4 regions of the Bacillus marinisedimentorum genome follow, and region 2 is predicted to be linked to each of the others. Evidence: riboswitches for the same ligand, from Rfam matches in the RefSeq annotation. Region 2 holds a riboswitch; each other region holds the start of a gene.

Region 1 (4,249 bases), on a different contig from region 2:
TGCAAGCAGGTCTGGAAGCCGAATGAAATCACACTTGCAGTTGCTCTTTTCAATAAAAGGGCGATCAAGGTATATGAAAAAGCGGGTTTCGAAGCAGCCGGAACGTATGAGCAGCATACGAATGGCGGGACGTATGAGTTTCTTAAAATGGTTTATAAAAAATAAGTCGATTGCTGCCGATAAAAAAGATAGAAGAAGTTTGCAGGACGATTCCTTTTTTAGTAAAATGATATTATTTTAAGGTTCAATCAGCAAAGGCCAGCCTTTTATTCCTGTTTTCCTTTGCTGAAGACGTTGGAGGAGGTCGTGATATGATGGAGGCAAAAGTAGGCGACATTGTGGAATTTAAAGACGGATGGTACGGAAAGGTTGAAAAAGTGCTGACGAACAGCGTAATTGTGGACTTAACGGTAATGGACCATCTGGATGAACTGGAATTCGAATTTGAGAAAACAGTTGTAGCCCATAAAAATTACAAGATCGTCAAAAGCGTGGGCGTATAGTATTATAACTTCAGGTGAAAACCCGGCAGTCCTTACGAATCATCGGACAGCCGGGTTTTGTGCGCTTAACAGGTTTACCACTTCCGCAACGGGGGAATCACATTATATATATAAAGTCTACAGTAGAGGGGACCAGCTGTGAGATATGAAGTGGAAATCCATACCAAAGAAGATGTGAAGGCAGCGCTGTTGTGTGCAAAAAAAGTAGCAGAAAATGCTGGGTTTTCAAAATTTGAAGAACAGCAATTGCTTGTCTCTGTTTCAGAGCTAACCCATAACATCATCAAGCATTCCGGATCATCTGGAAGGTTCATATGTTATTCCAATGAACGGGGGATCCACCTTGAAATTGAGGATAGTGGAAAAGGGATCACGGACCTTCCCCGTGTGCTGAAAGAAAGCCATCCCCCGTCCTCTAGAGGTCTTGGTCTTGGCCTTCGCGGCGCCAAAAGGATTATGGATAAATTTTCCATAATGTCTTCACCTGATGAAGGAGTTAAGATTTATGCATTGAAGAAGGTGAAGAGGCCTTTATTGGGTGCTCTTATTCAGTTGGCAATCGTCGACTTTTCGTTTTTTCTATTCTAAAAAAATATTAATTTACAAATTGTTCACCGCCCAAAATCAAGGGCGGTTTTATTTTTACTTAATGACTGGAATATAAAACCATTTTAAAGGAGGAAATACATGGTAGAATAGACCTAATTGTGTCAAATTATGTTGAAAAATGCAATCTAAACTACTATAATTAGCTACAAATCTATAGTTCTGATAAAGAACATCGATAATGGCAAACTTGGCCGAAAGGCAAGGACGCAAAGCTGCGGGTCTAATACTCGAAAGGGTGATGACAGCCGGGTTACCGAAATGTTTATGGAGAAATCCATATTCTTTGGTCTGTGCGGGAATTGCCATGGGGAGGCAATTCCTTTTTTTACTTTAGGTCGTGTTAAATCACAATGTTGATTTTTAATGAAGGTGATTGGAGAGGAAATCAACAACGTCATTTAACAGACCCTTACTTTTTGAATGGGAGTCGGAGGCTTATGGACAAACAGAACTATAACCGGTTGGTACGTGAGAACAGAATGCTGTCTGTCATGTTGAAAAGACAGTCAGGTAAAAAGTCATTTATCGGACAGCTGCTGAAGTATGATGAATCTCTTGATTCGTATCTTTTCTATGATACAGACTTGAAAAATGTTTGGCACTTGCTGGGGAATGAAATTGAGAACATTGAATTAGCAGGCGAAGGGGGCGGCGGATTATGAATACAGTGTATTTCGGTTCGGTCGAATTTTTTGAAATGGAGTTAAGGTCACGCCTGGAAAAAGGTGTATCTGAAATGGATTTTGTCAAAGCAAGGCAAACGGTCATGGATGAAATAGAGGACTTCGTATGCAGGGATTTCATTAAGCAGGAGTGCCTAAATAACCTTTCAGCTGCTTCGATAAAAGTTCAGCATGCAGTTTTCGGTGAAAGAAGTGAACAGGCATGAGGTATACGATTTCAGACATCCAGCTTAAAAAAGGGAAAGTCAGGCTGATTTGCCAGGATTTAATGGAGGAAGCGACCCTTCATGTATCACTCGACCCGGATACACTGGAATGCCTTGATCCGTTCATTCCGGAAGACCTGCAGAGATGCATCGGCAAAAACAGAAATGATATATTCCTTTCTTTACAGGCGATTGCACTCAATGAGGGCAGAAAGGAAAGAAAAGTGGAGTGGAGAAATGAGACTTCCATTCTGCATGAATTGCCGATCAATCCGATCTATTTACCCTATTAAAAGTATTTATAGATTTGTTAACCAAAATACTAGCATTTAACACCTTAATTCGAAATTGAGGTGTTTTTTTGTTGTTAAAAAAGTTGGGAAACCAGCTGCGCAAATTGCGCATTACACCTTGTTTTGTCAAGCTTGTTTCCCAATAACATATCGGTAATTTGTATGTTATCGTATTATTATAAATATTCAGAAACTTTGAGCGGCTGCTCTCTGTTTCAGAAGGAGGATAAGTATGAAAAACCCATGGAAGTTCACAGGATTTATCTTAACGTTCTTGCTGGCTTTTTCAATGATATTCAGCAGTTTTGCCAGCGCTGCGCCGGAGAAGGGTCAGGTCAATGATTATTTGATCGGGTTCAAAGACAGGGTCAACCAAAATATCGTGAAAAACCAGGGCGGAAAAGTCCTTCATGAGTACAAATTCATGGAGGTTGTCCACGCGAAGCTGCCGGAGCAGGCAGTACAGGCACTTGCCAATAATCCTAATATCGCTTATGTGGAAGAAGACCACAAGGCATATGCAATCGGCCAGACGGTTCCGTGGGGCATCACGCACATCAATGCGGATGATGTTCAGGCAACAGGGAATACGGGTTCTGGTGTAAAAGTTGCGATTCTTGATACGGGAATTGATGCAAGCCACGAGGATTTAAGTGTGGCAGGCGGTGCCAGCTTCATCGCTGCGGAACCGGATCCGTATAATGATGGAAACAGTCACGGCACGCATGTTGCAGGTACGGTGGCCGGCCTCAATAACACAGTTGGTGTGCTCGGTGTTGCCCCGTCCGCGAATTTGTATGCTGTCAAGGTACTCGATAGTGCCGGAAGCGGTACATACAGCGGCATCATTCAAGGCATCGAGTGGGCTGTTTCAAACGATATGGATGTCATCAGCATGAGCCTTGGCGGCAGCAGGGGCTCAACATCTCTTCAGCAGGCAGTTGATAATGCTTATAACAGCGGCGTTCTCGTCGTTGCGGCTGCTGGAAATGACGGAGCAAAAGGGAAAAGAAACACAATTGGCTATCCTGCCAAATATGCATCAGCGATGGCTGTAGGTGCAGTTGACGACAGCAACAACAGGGCATCGTTCTCCAGTGTAGGTGATGAACTGGAAATTATGGCACCGGGTGTAAATGTCCTGAGCTCTGTTCCAGGAAACGCTTATGACTACTTTAACGGGACATCGATGGCAACCCCTCATGTTTCAGGGGCGGCAGCTCTTATTTTGGCTGACAATCCATCGTTAAGCAATGTCCAGGTCCGCGGTATCTTGAACAGTACAGCAATTCCGCTTGGTGATGTATTTTACTACGGAAATGGAGTGCTGGATGTGCAAGCGGCAGTTCAATAAAAAATGAAAGAAAAGCCCCGGCGGCTGCCGGGGTTTTTCTTGTGGAATGGTGATGGGTTTATACCTAACAGAATAAAAAAAGGGAGCATACATAAATGTGATATCAACTTTTAAAAAAGCTCTTTGTCGTTCTAACCTGCCCGCGAGTGAAGGATAAAAGGGAACCCTAAAACTTTAATGTTGTTGTAGCCATCAACTGTCACTGGCCTGGCCAATTTGCTAACCCGGTTAAAGCTTTTCTCAAAGAAGAGTGGCTCGGAATCGCGCCTTTACTGAACCCAGTGGGCATTTTAAGGTGCGATAAGTCATGAATCGTCTCTTTAGTTAATGAATTATAGAAGAGTCTCATTACGTTCGAAAATTGAAAAACCAGACTTTCATCTATTTTCAAATGTTATGCCGACCCCAGCCGGATTGAAAATAAAACGTAACGGGAACTGATAAATATAACGCGTGATAAAGGAGGCAATTCAGATGCTGACAATTCTTCCTTCCCGGGATGAACAAACGGTTGTAATAGAAGTATCAGGAAAAGCGGCGGAAGAAGATGCTGAGAAAATGGATCAGTATGTGAAACGGTATTTTGGTGAAGATGAGCCGT
Region 2 (4,249 bases):
CTTTTGCAGGAGGAAGAAGCGGAAACGGGAATTATTATGGAGAAATATGGGATTATTATTCATTAGAAATTTCTTTCCAAACGTTGCGTGCTGCCCCTTTCCATAAAGCTGAAAAAGCGGCCGGTGAAACGGAAATCAAATGGATTTCTGTATAATCTGCTGCATGACGAGCGCCTCTTCTGCATCTGTATGTCTTTTGTCTGATGGAGGATGTCAGCCAGCCAACAAAAGTTCTAAATTTGAAAAAATGACAGGAATTCATATTTTCAACAAGAATCTAAGGTAGTAACGAAAATGCAGAATAATACAATCCGAAATAGGGTAAAGCAATAAAAGGCTAAAACATTCAAGTTTGGAAAGAAGGGGAGCGCTTGGATTTAATTTTCTTTATGAGCATATACATAGTGGCCTGGCTGACTGTCACCTTTTCCATTGTTAGCTTGATTCAATTTCTATACCCTGCCTGGAAGATTCATGCCCTCGTTACATTTTTATACATTGTTGCATCAGGGGTATATGTTGCAAATGCAAGCTGGAACGAATGGCAGATTGCAACTGGTTTTGCCGCATCTGCATACACAGCTGTAGTGTTTGTCAAAACGATAAAGTGCTTCAAGGAAGCGGCAGATAAAAAGGTAGAGGAACTGGAAAAAGGTACTTAAGCCGCAATGACGAAACCCTGTTTGGATGTTAACCTGCAAGGGAAAAGAATTTCGGAGACTAATTGAAGGAGATGTTGTAAAAAATGCCTTTGAATGTTAAAGCTGGAGAGACAAGGATTGTACGATTCAACAATGCGGAAGAAGCGAACAGGTGGTTCCGGGATAATGAGGATGCGGAAATCCTCGATGTAAGATATGGCATTACCTCAGATGACGGAAGTAAATTGGAAGGTTTGCTAGTCATTTATAAAGACAACCATTGATTCATTAAAAGAGGCCGTGGGGCCTCTTTTTCGTTTTCAATAACCATCTTCTGTGTCAGTTTTCCCCTGCCTATGAGTGAATTTTCAAAAATTGGGGTAAAGAATAGTAAACGAGAAACAAAGGTGGGAAAGAATGAGTAACCTCAAAGCTGTCTTCATATGTTCATTCATCTTGCTGTCGGGTTGCGGAGTGCAGGCATCAGAGGAGATCACGAGTGAAAAAGCTGAAAAAATTGCCTTGAGTCAGGCAAAAGAGGATATGATGGAATACAGTGTCGAAAATGCTCAGAAAGACAAGATGCAAGTGTCTAAAGTGGAAAATAATGCAGCGAGTGATGGGTGGGAAGTTTACATCAGCCTGGATGGAGCAAAGGAGGCATCCTGGCTGGCAATGTACCATGTTGGACCTGACGGGGAAATATTTGGCGAAGCATGGCACGCCAAACCTAAAAAGCGCGACTGATCAAGACGGCAAAGCCATAGCCGTCTTTTTTCATGCTTGTGTTTCACATGCTGAAACAGGGTACTTCGAATAACACCTTCCTATGATGTCTGGCCGGTGCTTGATTGCTGTATATAGCCTGTCAATTCATTAAGTTTAGTATCAAGCTTCTTACTCAAATTGATCACTTCCGCGGATGTATACGTTTCAGCTGCCGAAGCCGCTTTATAAAGATTTTGCCGTAATTCCTCTATCTCTGTTGTAAGCCGTTTGTGGCGGTTCATTTCACATCACCCTTTCCGGTCGATTGACCAGAAGTTTGCGAGCAGCTGGCTGGCATGCGAGGAATCGGTTAGCCCCTGTAGCTTTGCGTCTTAAGCTTTCACTTAATTTGCCTTTTATCATATCTCTACCCATTATATCGGTGTAACCAGGGTTATCTTAAGTTATAATACCATATTTACCCTATTTTTTAAATTTATTTCAAAATTATCATTCATTCGTTGGACAAATGGCCAAAAAAGGTTTCCGTAAATGATTGGCTTGTATTCATTCCTTTTCGGGAATGGTGAGGATTATCCTTTACCGCGAACGGGGTAAATCAGATACAACGTTACTTTATCCTGTAATCGTAAGATAACTGTTCCCCTATACGAGTAAAAAATTTAATTGCAGAATTGACTCTACTTGTATAGACAAGTATACTTTGGATGAAAGGATTAACCGAAACCGCTTACGTGATTTATTTTTGTTTTAAGGGAAAATTCATAAGACCGATACAGAACTTATTGTTTATTTTTCATCAAGCTGTGTTAAACCGGATTGTCGTTTTTCGGCAAGGTCATATTAGATGATAGTCTTACAGGGGAACCAACTTCCTATGCAGGCTTCCAGATAAGCCTTCCCATTCATTCCTCGGAGCGGACCTTGTTTCTTCTGTTCGCCCGCAGTCACTTGTATGCTTATAAATGAACAATGCAATCGGACAGAGGCCATCGTCAGCAGCGATTTATGCTGGAATCGGCGAGAGCTGTTCAGCCAGTGCCGTTTCAATATAGACTACCAACCAACGATGTCTGGAGGTTTTAGTATGAACTACAAAGAATGGTGGCGCAAAGCCGTTGTATATCAAATCTATCCGAAAAGTTTCAATGATACAACCGGAAATGGAATAGGTGACATTCCGGGTATCATCGCAAAGCTTGATTATTTTAAAAAGCTTGGTGTCGATGTGTTGTGGCTGACACCGGTTTACCAATCTCCCCAGCGTGATAACGGCTATGATATCAGTGATTATTATGCCGTCCATGAAGAGTATGGAACAATGGAGGATTTCGAAAGGCTGCTTGAGGAAGCACATGGCCGCGGCCTGAAAGTCATCATGGACCTGGTCGTGAATCATACATCTACTGAGCATGAATGGTTCCAGGAATCTCGCAAATCCAAGGATAATCGTTACCGCAACTATTATATTTGGAAAGACGGCAAGGAAAACGGAGACCCGCCGACGAACTGGGAGTCTAAATTTGGAGGTAATGCCTGGCAATATGATGAGCAGACAGGACAATATTACCTGCACCTATTCGATGTAACCCAGGCAGATTTGAATTGGGAAAACGAAGAAGTCCGCCGGCAAGTGTACGACATGATGCATTATTGGTTTGAGAAAGGAATTGATGGATTCCGGCTGGATGTCATCAACTTGATTTCTAAAAACCAGGACTTTCCGGATGATGATTCCGGCGACGGCAGGAAGTTTTACACAGACGGCCCGCGCGTCCATGAATATCTCCATGAAATGAATACGGAAGTCCTGTCAATGTACGAGGCAATGACAGTCGGTGAAATGTCATCCACGACAATAGAAGACTGTGTGAAATATTCCAACCCCGCGCGGGAAGAACTGAGTATGACATTCAACTTCCACCATTTGAAAGTGGACTATCCAAATGGTGAAAAATGGGCGCTGGGTGCGATGGACTTTCTTGCTCTGAAACGTATTCTTACGAAATGGCAGGAAGGGATGTACAAGGGCGGAGGCTGGAACGCTTTGTTCTGGTGTAACCATGATCAGCCGCGGGTCGTCACCAGATACGGAAATGACAAGACGTATTTCAATGAATCGGCAAAAATGCTGGCGACAACGATTCATATGATGCAGGGAACCCCTTACATTTTTCAGGGTGAAGAATTCGGCATGACAAACCCGAAGTTTGATAAAATTGATGATTACCGCGATGTGGAAACATTGAATATGTATAAGCTGCTGAAAGAGGAAAAAGGCTTGCCGGAAAAGGAAATCATTGAAATCATCAAGCAAAAATCCCGTGATAATTCAAGGACGCCAGTCCAGTGGAATAAAGAGAAGCATGCTGGCTTCACTACTGGAACACCATGGATCAATGTTCCGGAAAACTATAAGGAAGTTAACGCTGAAAATGCTCTTGAAGACAGGGAGTCCATTTTCTATCACTATCAAAAACTGATTCAGCTTCGTAAAGAAGTGGATTTGATCACTTATGGCGAATATGAATTGCTCCATGAATATGATCCGGAAATTTTTGCTTATATCCGGAAAGGGGATAACGAAACGCTTCTGGTCGTCAACAATTTCTTCGGCGATGAAGCGAAATTCACCCTGCCGGATCACATTGATGTAAAAGGGTGCATCAGTGATGTCCTCATCGGCAATTATTCTGAGCCGCCCCAGGATTTCAGGAACATGACGCTGCGGCCATATGAATCTGTTGTCTATCATTTGAAAAAATAATTTATAGGCAGGCGGAGGCAACCTTTGCCTGCTTTCATCCATTTTGATTCGGCACTGCCGGACAGCCTGGAAAAAGGAGCAGGGGAGTATGAATAACAAATATAAAATAATC
Region 3 (4,249 bases), on a different contig from region 2:
GTTACATTCGATTTCAAAAACATTATCGCCATTGGGGACGGCTGGTGGCTGCCGTTTGTAACTGCAGCCCACTTCGGGATTGCCGACAAAACACTTGAGTGCTATAACCGGACGAAAGAGTACATGGTGACAGACCAATTCCATCTGTCCAGAACCCCCGGATTAAAAGAAGGCCTTATAAAGCTGAAGCAATCAAAGGAGCTTGTCCTCATGACCAACAGTGACGCTGATGATGTCGAACGCCTGTTAAAAGAACTTGGATTGCAGGGAATCTTCGACTATAAATATTGCTCCTCACGGAAGCCGCTGGCAACAATGTCCCTCTTCCGCAACATTCTTGGCCGTTTCGGGGTTCACGCCCATGAAACATGTTCAATCGGAGACAATTTCATTAACGAGGTGGCCCCTGCCCTGAAAATGGGAATGAATGCGGTCTATATTCATCCGCATCGTCATGAAGCAGGCCATGAGAACCTGGCTGTGGTCCATACACTTTCCAATGCGTTTGAAGTTTGACATGAAGGAGAGGGATCAAATGTGAAGCCTCTTTCTCCAGGAATTCTTTATCTGAGGAGAAGCAGGCTTATTTCTCCTTCGCCGCATCTTCAAACAGCTGCATTTCATCCTTGTTTCCGAAGATGATCAGCAAGTCTCCCTCAGAAAGCTGCTCGGAAGCCAGCGGATTGCTGATCAGCCGGTCTCCCCTTTTGATTGCCGCGATTGTTACACCGAATGCCTCCCTGATTTTTGCCGACTGGATCGTTTTGCCCTGCAGCATGGAGTGCCTTCCGATTACAACTTCCTCGATACTGAACGATTCATTCGGTTCCTCCAGGACCGTATCGACATATTCAACACTGATCGGCTTGATGATGGACATCGCCATACGGCGTCCGCCAATGTTGGAAGGATTAATGACTTTATCTGCCCCTGCCCGTTTCAGCTTTGCTTCTGATTCCAGCTTCTCTGCCCTTGCGACCACCTGAATGTTCGGATTGATTCCTTTTGCGGTCAGTGAGATGAACACATTATCTGCATCATCCGGAAGTGCGGCAACAAGTCCGGCAGCCCGTTCAATTCCTGCTGCAATCAGCGTTTCATCTTCAGTTGCATCCCCCTCTATAAAAAGGACATCATTTGGCATTTCTTCGAGACTGCGGCCGTCTTTATCAATAATGACGGAACTTACCGCTTCATTCCCAAGCTGGGCGGCAACCTGTTCACCGACCCTGCCGTAACCGCAAATAATAATATGGTTTTTCTGTTTCCCGATTACCCTCTCCATCCGCTTCCTCCTTACTGTATCCGAAAATATACCTTCAATCATAATGACCACAAGCGAACCGAGTGTATAGGTCACAAGCCCGATACTCACCGGTATGATTAGCATTGTAAATATCTTCCCGGCGGCGGTCATCGGTATGATGTCGCCATACCCGACGGTCAGTACAGTGATCATCGTCATCCAGAGCGCATCAAAAAGGGACACATCCTCCAGAAGGGAGTAGCCGGCCGTTCCGAATAAGACTAAAAACGCCACACCTGCAATACCATATAACAATGACTTTAACGCATCCATTGCAAACTCCCCCGATTTTTTGTCTAGTCTTTCCCCTTCATCCATTCTACTATGACAAAATGTTTACAATCGTGAACAAGGTAAGAAATATCAAAGATTATTAATCGAAAATCAGCAATAATTTTTTCTTTTATTATATAATAGAAACAGCTTATAAAAGGAAAAGGAGGGACTGGTGTAAACCTTTGCAGAAGCTGACGTGTCAAATTTTCGGACCAAAAAATGACCTTCAGAAAAAGGTAAACCTGTTTGAAAAAACAGGGGCGCAAAGGTTCAGGTCTAAAGGGCGCAATTGCCCCATGGCAGCTGGCCTGCCTGAAAGCGGAACGGAGAATGGGTCATGGCACACATATTTGTGCTAAATGATGAAAAACAGTCTTTTGACCATGAATGGGCAGATTTGATGCGCAAGGCTAAAGAAATGGGTTTTACAGCAGATGAGATTAGAAACTTCCTTTTACACAACGGTCCGCATTCCGACAGCCCCCAGGAGCCGCTCCATTATGTAAGCAAAGGAGCTGTTCCAGGCGGGCAACCAGAAGAAGCTCTCCAGTAGTACTTTCCTTCAGCCTTACCCTTATTGGGGCCAAAGGCTGTTTTTTCTTTCACCCAGGCTTTTACTCACTTTATCGCTTGTTTGGGTATATATTCCTGATTTTATCTTTCCTTTCTTGTGGATTAACGAAATTGTCGAATTTTATATCCTGAAAAGAAAATACACATTCTTCATCTGATTATAGCTTTATTGTAATAAAATCTTTTGCATACCTCCTCGTTTTTCCAAAACTACCCCTATATCGCCGTTACACCCAGCGAATAACTTAAGTTACAATTGTCGTAAAAGTTCGATAACTTTAGCAAAATTAGACAGACTTCTTACTTGTTTCGATTTATCATTACTTGTATAGCTTCCCCGGGTGGAAAATTCAACCTCCAGAACAAGGGCTAACCTGGCCGAAAGGCAGGGGCGCAAAATCACAGGTCTAAGGGAATGATCATTCTATGACAGCTGGATTGCCTGGAAGGGAACATGGAGGGTAAAACAATGGGAACGAACACACGGCTTGATCAGGAATGGGTGGAACTGTTGATTGAGGCAAAGGAAGGAGGTTTAACGAAAGAGGACATAAGCAGCTTTCTGAATGATCCGCAGCATTATCTCCTGCAAATGAAGCACGAAAAGTCCTATATAAAAAATACATAATCCGTTCTATTTACAGAACATCCCCGTTATTGCTATACTGTTAACATAACGAAAAGAGAGCTAAATGAGGGATGGCCATGATCGGAGAACGTGTTAAACGGTATCGGAAAGAAAGAGGACTTTCACTGACTGAGTTAGCAGACCGGGCAGGCGTAGCAAAATCCTACCTGAGTTCAATCGAGCGCAACATTCAATCTAACCCTTCCATACAATTTCTTGAAAAAATCTCATCTGTACTTGGCATAAATGTTGAGACCCTGCTGTTGGATGAAGCGAACAAGGAAGACGCTGAGGAAAATCTCGATCCTGAGTGGGCACAGCTTGTCCAGGAAGCCATGGAATCCGGAGTAAGCAAGGAACAATTCCGCGAGTTCCTGGAATTCAATAAATGGCGGGTCCAGAACACGAAAAAAGATTAAATGCACAATTTGAGCTGCTGCCGATTCCGGCGGCAGCTTTTTCATATGTTAGCCGGCAGCATGCCCTTAACCCCTTTTTCTTTTCAGTGAAGGTGGTCATCTGCCGGTACATTGGTTTCCCAGGCTGTTTTTACCGCCAGTTCCTTCAGCATATTGCGGAATTCCATTTCATATAACGGTTTTCCTTCCATCTGGAAGTGGAATATGTATTTGTTGAGGTATCCGCGATATTGTTTTTTATGGCGGACTGATCCCAAAAGCGACCATTGCTCCTCCCCGGCTGGAAACTCCAGTATCAGCCTGATCCGGTCGGAAACAGGGAAGTTCAGGTGGCTGATGAATTCCAGCCCGTCTGTCATTAACAGTGTGATCAGCACTGTTCCTTTGTTTGTTTTCATATGCTTTTCATCTACCGCCGAAACGGCAATTTTACCTTTGATCGGCTGCTCCAGAAGATGAGTGATGTACATCTTTTTTTCCGTTCCGTTTTCCATTCCATTCTCCATTCCGTCCGCTCCCCTTCGTTCTTTTTAAAGAACTATCACTTTCATTATAAGGTACAAGAAGAAGATGTTAAAACATTATAATGAACATTATTATTCTCTATTAAGAACAAAAAGCTTGTTATTCTCCTTTTTTCTGAGTTTTTCTCCCTGTTTCGAACTTTTTCATTTGTCCATCCCGCCACTGGAGGCTAATGTAGATGGTGAAGGATGTAAAGGAAGGGATTCCGATCATGAAGTTAAGTATTCTCGACCAATCACCGGTAACAGAAGGAAAAACTGCCGCAGATGCACTGATGGCAACACTCAAACTTGCTGAAGCCGCCGACCGGTTAGGCTACACCCGTTACTGGGTGGCGGAGCACCACCAGCTCTATAATCTCGCTTCCCCCTCACCGGAAATTATGATATCAAAAATCGCTGACAGGACAAGCAGCATCCGTGTCGGCTCAGGCGCTGTGCTGCTGCCGCATTACAGCCCGTATAAGGTTGCCGAAACATTCCACATGCTCTCCGTCCTCCATCCTGGCCGGATTGACCTCGG
Region 4 (4,249 bases), on a different contig from region 2:
CCGCGGGGCGGGCGCTGAGCTTCCTCGCTTACGCTGCGGGGTCTCAGCTGTCCCGCTACTCCCGCTGGAGTCTCACCCCCTTCCGCTCCAATCAACTGGTGAATGAGCAACGTTTCCAAGCCACATCGTAATAAATTGAAATACTTAAAAAGAGAAACAGCGCTGGAATGAAGATAACGCGACATGGTTGGCAGTATCAACATTCCTGCATATCGTTTGTTTCGCTTTACTGAAATCGCCTGTTACACCATCAAGGGCAACGAATGGTTGGAAAGCAACCGTTTCATAGCGTATATCGTATACCGATTCTTCTTGCCTCCCGTAGGTACCAGTGTAGAGGGGAAATAATTATAATGATCTAAACTCCTCTGACTTGAGGCATTTTTATCGTCTATCGCTTGGTTGGTACGATATGATCGATTGATAGATGCTTGATCAAAACGTTCATTAAAATGGGATTGGAATGTTTGGCCTGGCAACTAAGCGGATTGGAGTGGAAGGCATGAGACTCCTCGAAAATAAAGAGCGATTTCTTCGTGCGGTGAGGATTCAAGGAAGCTTATTCAATGTCCTGCGGGACTAGCGAACAGGAAAGACCCCGCAGCGCAGCGAGGAGGCTTGCCGGACGCCCCGCGGAAAGCGAATGCCTGCAACGGAAAGGAAAGGACAAACTTCAGGAATGTCATTTTTCTTCTTCCACTATCCTGCCTTGAAATAGATTGCTATCCGATAACTGAACCCGCAACTTTCATGCAGGCTGCTTGAAAGTTGCGCCATTCTTCTCCGGGAAGTTATGTCTTAGCTCTTAATAGGAAATTAAGTGGGATAAATGGGGGTGAATATAACTATCCGAAATAAAAGATCAATCTTAATTGAAAATATACGGACATAAAATCAAGGTAGTCTACGAATAGGACTTTTCTCGGAGAAGATTGCCCGATTAAAGCAGGTTTTCAGTCTGATTCAATGTCCGAAAGAGGAAAATGCTGATCTATTAGGGTAGGGAAAATGAAAAAAGACACTTTATATATATCGGATAAATCAATGTATTTTTTCAGTGGAAAAATGCTTATTTTACAGACTTTTTCTAAGAGGTACAAAATGCACAAAAAACTTACTCAGGCCAACAAAAACTGATTCTAAATTCACAATAAAATGACAGGAAAAGATAAGGAAAAGGCTTGATGGTTAAAAAGTATGTCGTACTTTATGATGGAGTCAAAGAAACATATCGGATTCAACGACATCTCTCGCTGAATCTCGATAAAGGCAAAACTGGTGAAAACCAGTGACGCAAAGCTACAGGGGCTAAGGTGCATTTGCACTATGCCAGCCAGTTACCGAAAGATTTAATAGGGGGGTCGTTATGCATATTGATGGATTTTCATCTAACCCCGCTTTCGGTAAAGGCGGGGTTAATTTTTTTTGCTGGAGGTGATCCCGGACATGAAGCTGCTGAATACGGCGAACGGAATTGTCGTTGCTGAACGGATAACGAATGCACACTCATTTTTTTCCAGATTGAAAGGTTTGATGTTCACACGGGCGTTTCCAGCCGGTTCTGCACTTCATATTCAACCCTGCCGTTCGATCCACACGTTTTTCATGAATTACGCCATCGATGTTGTTTTTGTTGACAGCCATTTTGAAGTGGTGGCTGTACTCGAAAACATGCAACCAAAAAGAGTGAGCAAAGTGTACAGTGAGGCAGCCTCAGCCATCGAGCTGCCTGCAGGAACGATCGAAAGAACAGGAATCAATCCGGGAATGATTTTGACGAGAATAAGAAGGGGAGGAAACGACTTATGATGAACAAGATGAAAGGCCTTCTTTTTGAAGAAGAAGGACAGGGTATGACGGAGTATGGTCTGGTTCTAGGTATTATTGCGATTGCAGTTGTAGGGATATTGGTTGCGATGAGAGGGGAAATTACCACTCTGTTCGAAAATGCCAAAACTGCACTTACAAATGCCAATTCAGGTTCTTCCACTACACCATAATTACAGCCTGGATAAGAAAGCCTTGCGCACAGGAAGCGCAGGGCTTTTTTTGAAATAAGGAAAGGAGGCACAGGAGATGGCGACATTGTTGCTGATTGTGATCCTGGCAGTCTGTGTTGTGACCGATATCCGGAGCCGGAAAATTTATAATGCGGTGCTGTTTCCAGCTCTTGGCGCCGCCTTTTTGATCAGTTCAGTTACGGATGGTGCAGCGGGCTTCCTTGATTCACTTGCCGGCTTCGGACTCGGGTTTGCGATTTTGCTGATCCCGTATTTCATGGGCGGCATGGGGGCGGGGGACGTGAAGCTGCTGGCGGTAATCGGCGCGGTCAAAGGCCCGGTATTTGTTGCCAATACGAGCATTTACATGGCGCTTGCCGGCGGTGTCATGGCGCTGTTCATCATGCTGTTTCGGCGCGGGGCGTTCCGCAGGCTGTCGGCAATACTTTATTTTTTCACCGCCAGGAAGTCCGGCGTGAACATGCCGCTGCTTCTGGATAAAAGCAATCTGAGCGGCACGTATCCGTATGGTGTCGCCATCGCGGCGGGTGCGGTCATCAGCCTGCTGTGGAAAGAGGGGATGATGCTGTGAAAAAGGATGAACGGGGCCAGGCGCTGGTTGAAACTGCCCTTCTCATTCCGGTGATGCTGTTTATCATGGCCGGCATTTTTGATTTCGGGCGCGTGTTTTATTACAGCATCCATATGCAGCTGGCGGCCCAGGAAACGGTGAGGCTCGGCGGGCTCGGGCAGACGGAGGTTGAAATGGAAACGTTTGCAAGGGACTATTTCCAGGGGGAAAACACACAATTGACTATCAGCGTCACTGCAGATAACGGCAGGCGTTCAGGCGAGTATATCACGGTCCATTTCGATTACTCCGTCGATCTCGTAACACCGGTCTTGTCCACGATTCTTTCTGGAAATATCCCGATCTCGGCCGATTCGACAATTCGGATAGAATGAGGTGGCGCTGTTGAATGTGAAGCTGAAAAAATTGTCAGGTGATGAACGCGGCAATGTCATGGTGCTTGCCGCAATCGGAATGATGGCCATGCTTGCAATGGCTGGGCTTGTGCTCGATGGCGGTATGCTGTTTTACACGAAGAGCCATCTGCAGAAAACGGCCAATGCCGCAGCCCTTTCGGGGGCGCAGGAGCTGACGGGTGAGGAGGCGGAAGTGACGGCGATTGTACACGATGTGCTGGCGGCCCATGATGAGGACCCGAGCCTCCAGGCTGTGAGAGTCGTGAAGGGACAATCCGTCCGGGTCAATCTGCAAAAAGATGTGCCGCTTCTGTTTGCGAAAATTTTCGGTATCGAGTCTGCTCCTGTCGATGCGGAGTCAGCCGCCGGGATCGGGCCGATGGCACGGGCTGCAGGCGCAGCTCCGCTTGGTATTGATGACTCCATCCCGCTCGAGTTCGGCAGGACATATAAATTGAAAGTGGATGAGACCGAAGTGGATACAGGCGTGTTCGGCATCCTTGCACTCGGAGGCCCTGGTGCGAAAACGTATGAAGAGAATTTGCGCAGTGGATATGACGAGGAAATCAAGGCTGGTGACATCCTTGAAACCGAAACCGGCAACATTGCCGGCAAAACAAGGACGGTCATTCAGGAGCTTGTTAACCAATGTCCTTATAATGAAGGCGATCCAATTGACAGGGATTGTTCAAGGGTCCTTCTCATTCCTGTATACAAGCCGTACAACCAGGAATCAAACCAGATGAAACAGGTGGAAGTCACAGGTTTTGCGTACTTCTTCATTACCGAGCCGATGGATTTGCTCGATACGGCGATCACAGGGATGTTCATCAAACGGACAGGAACGGGTTTTATTGATGGATCAGTCCGTGACAGCGGTGCTTATGGAATTAGATTAATAGAGTAGGTGATACAGAGTGCGGTCAAAATTCACTTTATTTGCTGCAATATTGATGGGTATTATTACAACCTTTTTATTCTATCAATATATGGAACGGTTTGATGCTGCTGCGGCGGCGGACGAAAAGACTGTGCAGGTGGTGGCGGTAAAAGAACCTGTCGGAAAGAATACGGCGCTTTTTGAAAATATGCTTAAAAAAGTGGATGTGCCGCAGCAAGCTGTTCATCCAAATGCAGTATTATCGATGGAAGATGCTGCAGGAAAAGTGACAACAGCACGGCTTGAAACGGATGAAATTGTGCTTTCGCACCATCTTCAGGAAACTGAAGATGAAAGTTTGATTGTTTCCCGTAAGGTAACA

The links. Region 2 has a riboswitch for cyclic di-GMP ahead of A4U59_RS07075 (aspartyl-phosphate phosphatase Spo0E family protein). Riboswitches for the same ligand answer to the same signal wherever they lie in the genome.
Region 1: it holds a riboswitch for cyclic di-GMP, as region 2 does, so the genes downstream of both, A4U59_RS02630 (hypothetical protein) here and A4U59_RS07075 (aspartyl-phosphate phosphatase Spo0E family protein) in region 2, are expected to answer to the same signal.
Region 3: it holds a riboswitch for cyclic di-GMP, as region 2 does, so the genes downstream of both, A4U59_RS20790 (anti-repressor SinI family protein) here and A4U59_RS07075 (aspartyl-phosphate phosphatase Spo0E family protein) in region 2, are expected to answer to the same signal.
Region 4: it holds a riboswitch for cyclic di-GMP, as region 2 does, so the genes downstream of both, A4U59_RS06395 (DUF192 domain-containing protein) here and A4U59_RS07075 (aspartyl-phosphate phosphatase Spo0E family protein) in region 2, are expected to answer to the same signal.

The regions. Positions count from the first base shown of each region.
Region 1 is NZ_LWBL02000009.1:89,234-93,482, reverse strand. Features, by position in the region: gene A4U59_RS02645 (GNAT family N-acetyltransferase) at 1-165, shown strand, start outside; gene A4U59_RS02640 (YkvS family protein) at 312-503, shown strand; gene A4U59_RS02635 (ATP-binding protein) at 642-1,091, shown strand; cyclic di-GMP riboswitch class I at 1,283-1,370, shown strand; gene A4U59_RS02630 (hypothetical protein) at 1,550-1,774, shown strand; gene A4U59_RS02625 (hypothetical protein) at 1,771-2,001, shown strand; gene A4U59_RS02620 (hypothetical protein) at 1,998-2,294, shown strand; gene A4U59_RS02615 (S8 family peptidase) at 2,527-3,648, shown strand; gene A4U59_RS02610 (SpoIIAA family protein) at 4,123-4,249, shown strand, end outside.
Region 2 is NZ_LWBL02000024.1:12,798-17,046, reverse strand. Features, by position in the region: gene A4U59_RS07095 (hypothetical protein) at 1-155, shown strand, start outside; gene A4U59_RS07090 (hypothetical protein) at 390-662, shown strand; gene A4U59_RS07085 (hypothetical protein) at 746-925, shown strand; gene A4U59_RS07080 (hypothetical protein) at 1,059-1,388, shown strand; gene A4U59_RS07075 (aspartyl-phosphate phosphatase Spo0E family protein) at 1,469-1,651, opposite strand; cyclic di-GMP riboswitch class I at 1,689-1,773, opposite strand; gene treC (alpha,alpha-phosphotrehalase) at 2,458-4,137, shown strand; gene treR (trehalose operon repressor) at 4,226-4,249, shown strand, end outside.
Region 3 is NZ_LWBL02000016.1:29,189-33,437, reverse strand. Features, by position in the region: gene A4U59_RS04860 (HAD family hydrolase) at 1-516, shown strand, start outside; gene A4U59_RS04855 (potassium channel family protein) at 584-1,579, opposite strand; cyclic di-GMP riboswitch class I at 1,808-1,898, shown strand; gene A4U59_RS04850 (anti-repressor SinI family protein) at 1,920-2,135, shown strand; cyclic di-GMP riboswitch class I at 2,513-2,601, shown strand; gene A4U59_RS20790 (anti-repressor SinI family protein) at 2,625-2,783, shown strand; gene A4U59_RS04845 (helix-turn-helix domain-containing protein) at 2,861-3,202, shown strand; gene A4U59_RS04840 (hypothetical protein) at 3,286-3,708, opposite strand; gene A4U59_RS04835 (LLM class flavin-dependent oxidoreductase) at 3,906-4,249, shown strand, end outside.
Region 4 is NZ_LWBL02000021.1:6,428-10,676, reverse strand. Features, by position in the region: cyclic di-GMP riboswitch class I at 1,259-1,345, shown strand; gene A4U59_RS06395 (DUF192 domain-containing protein) at 1,447-1,809, shown strand; gene A4U59_RS06390 (Flp family type IVb pilin) at 1,806-2,000, shown strand; gene A4U59_RS06385 (A24 family peptidase) at 2,077-2,592, shown strand; gene A4U59_RS06380 (TadE/TadG family type IV pilus assembly protein) at 2,589-2,966, shown strand; gene A4U59_RS06375 (pilus assembly protein TadG-related protein) at 2,983-3,894, shown strand; gene cpaB (Flp pilus assembly protein CpaB) at 3,905-4,249, shown strand, end outside.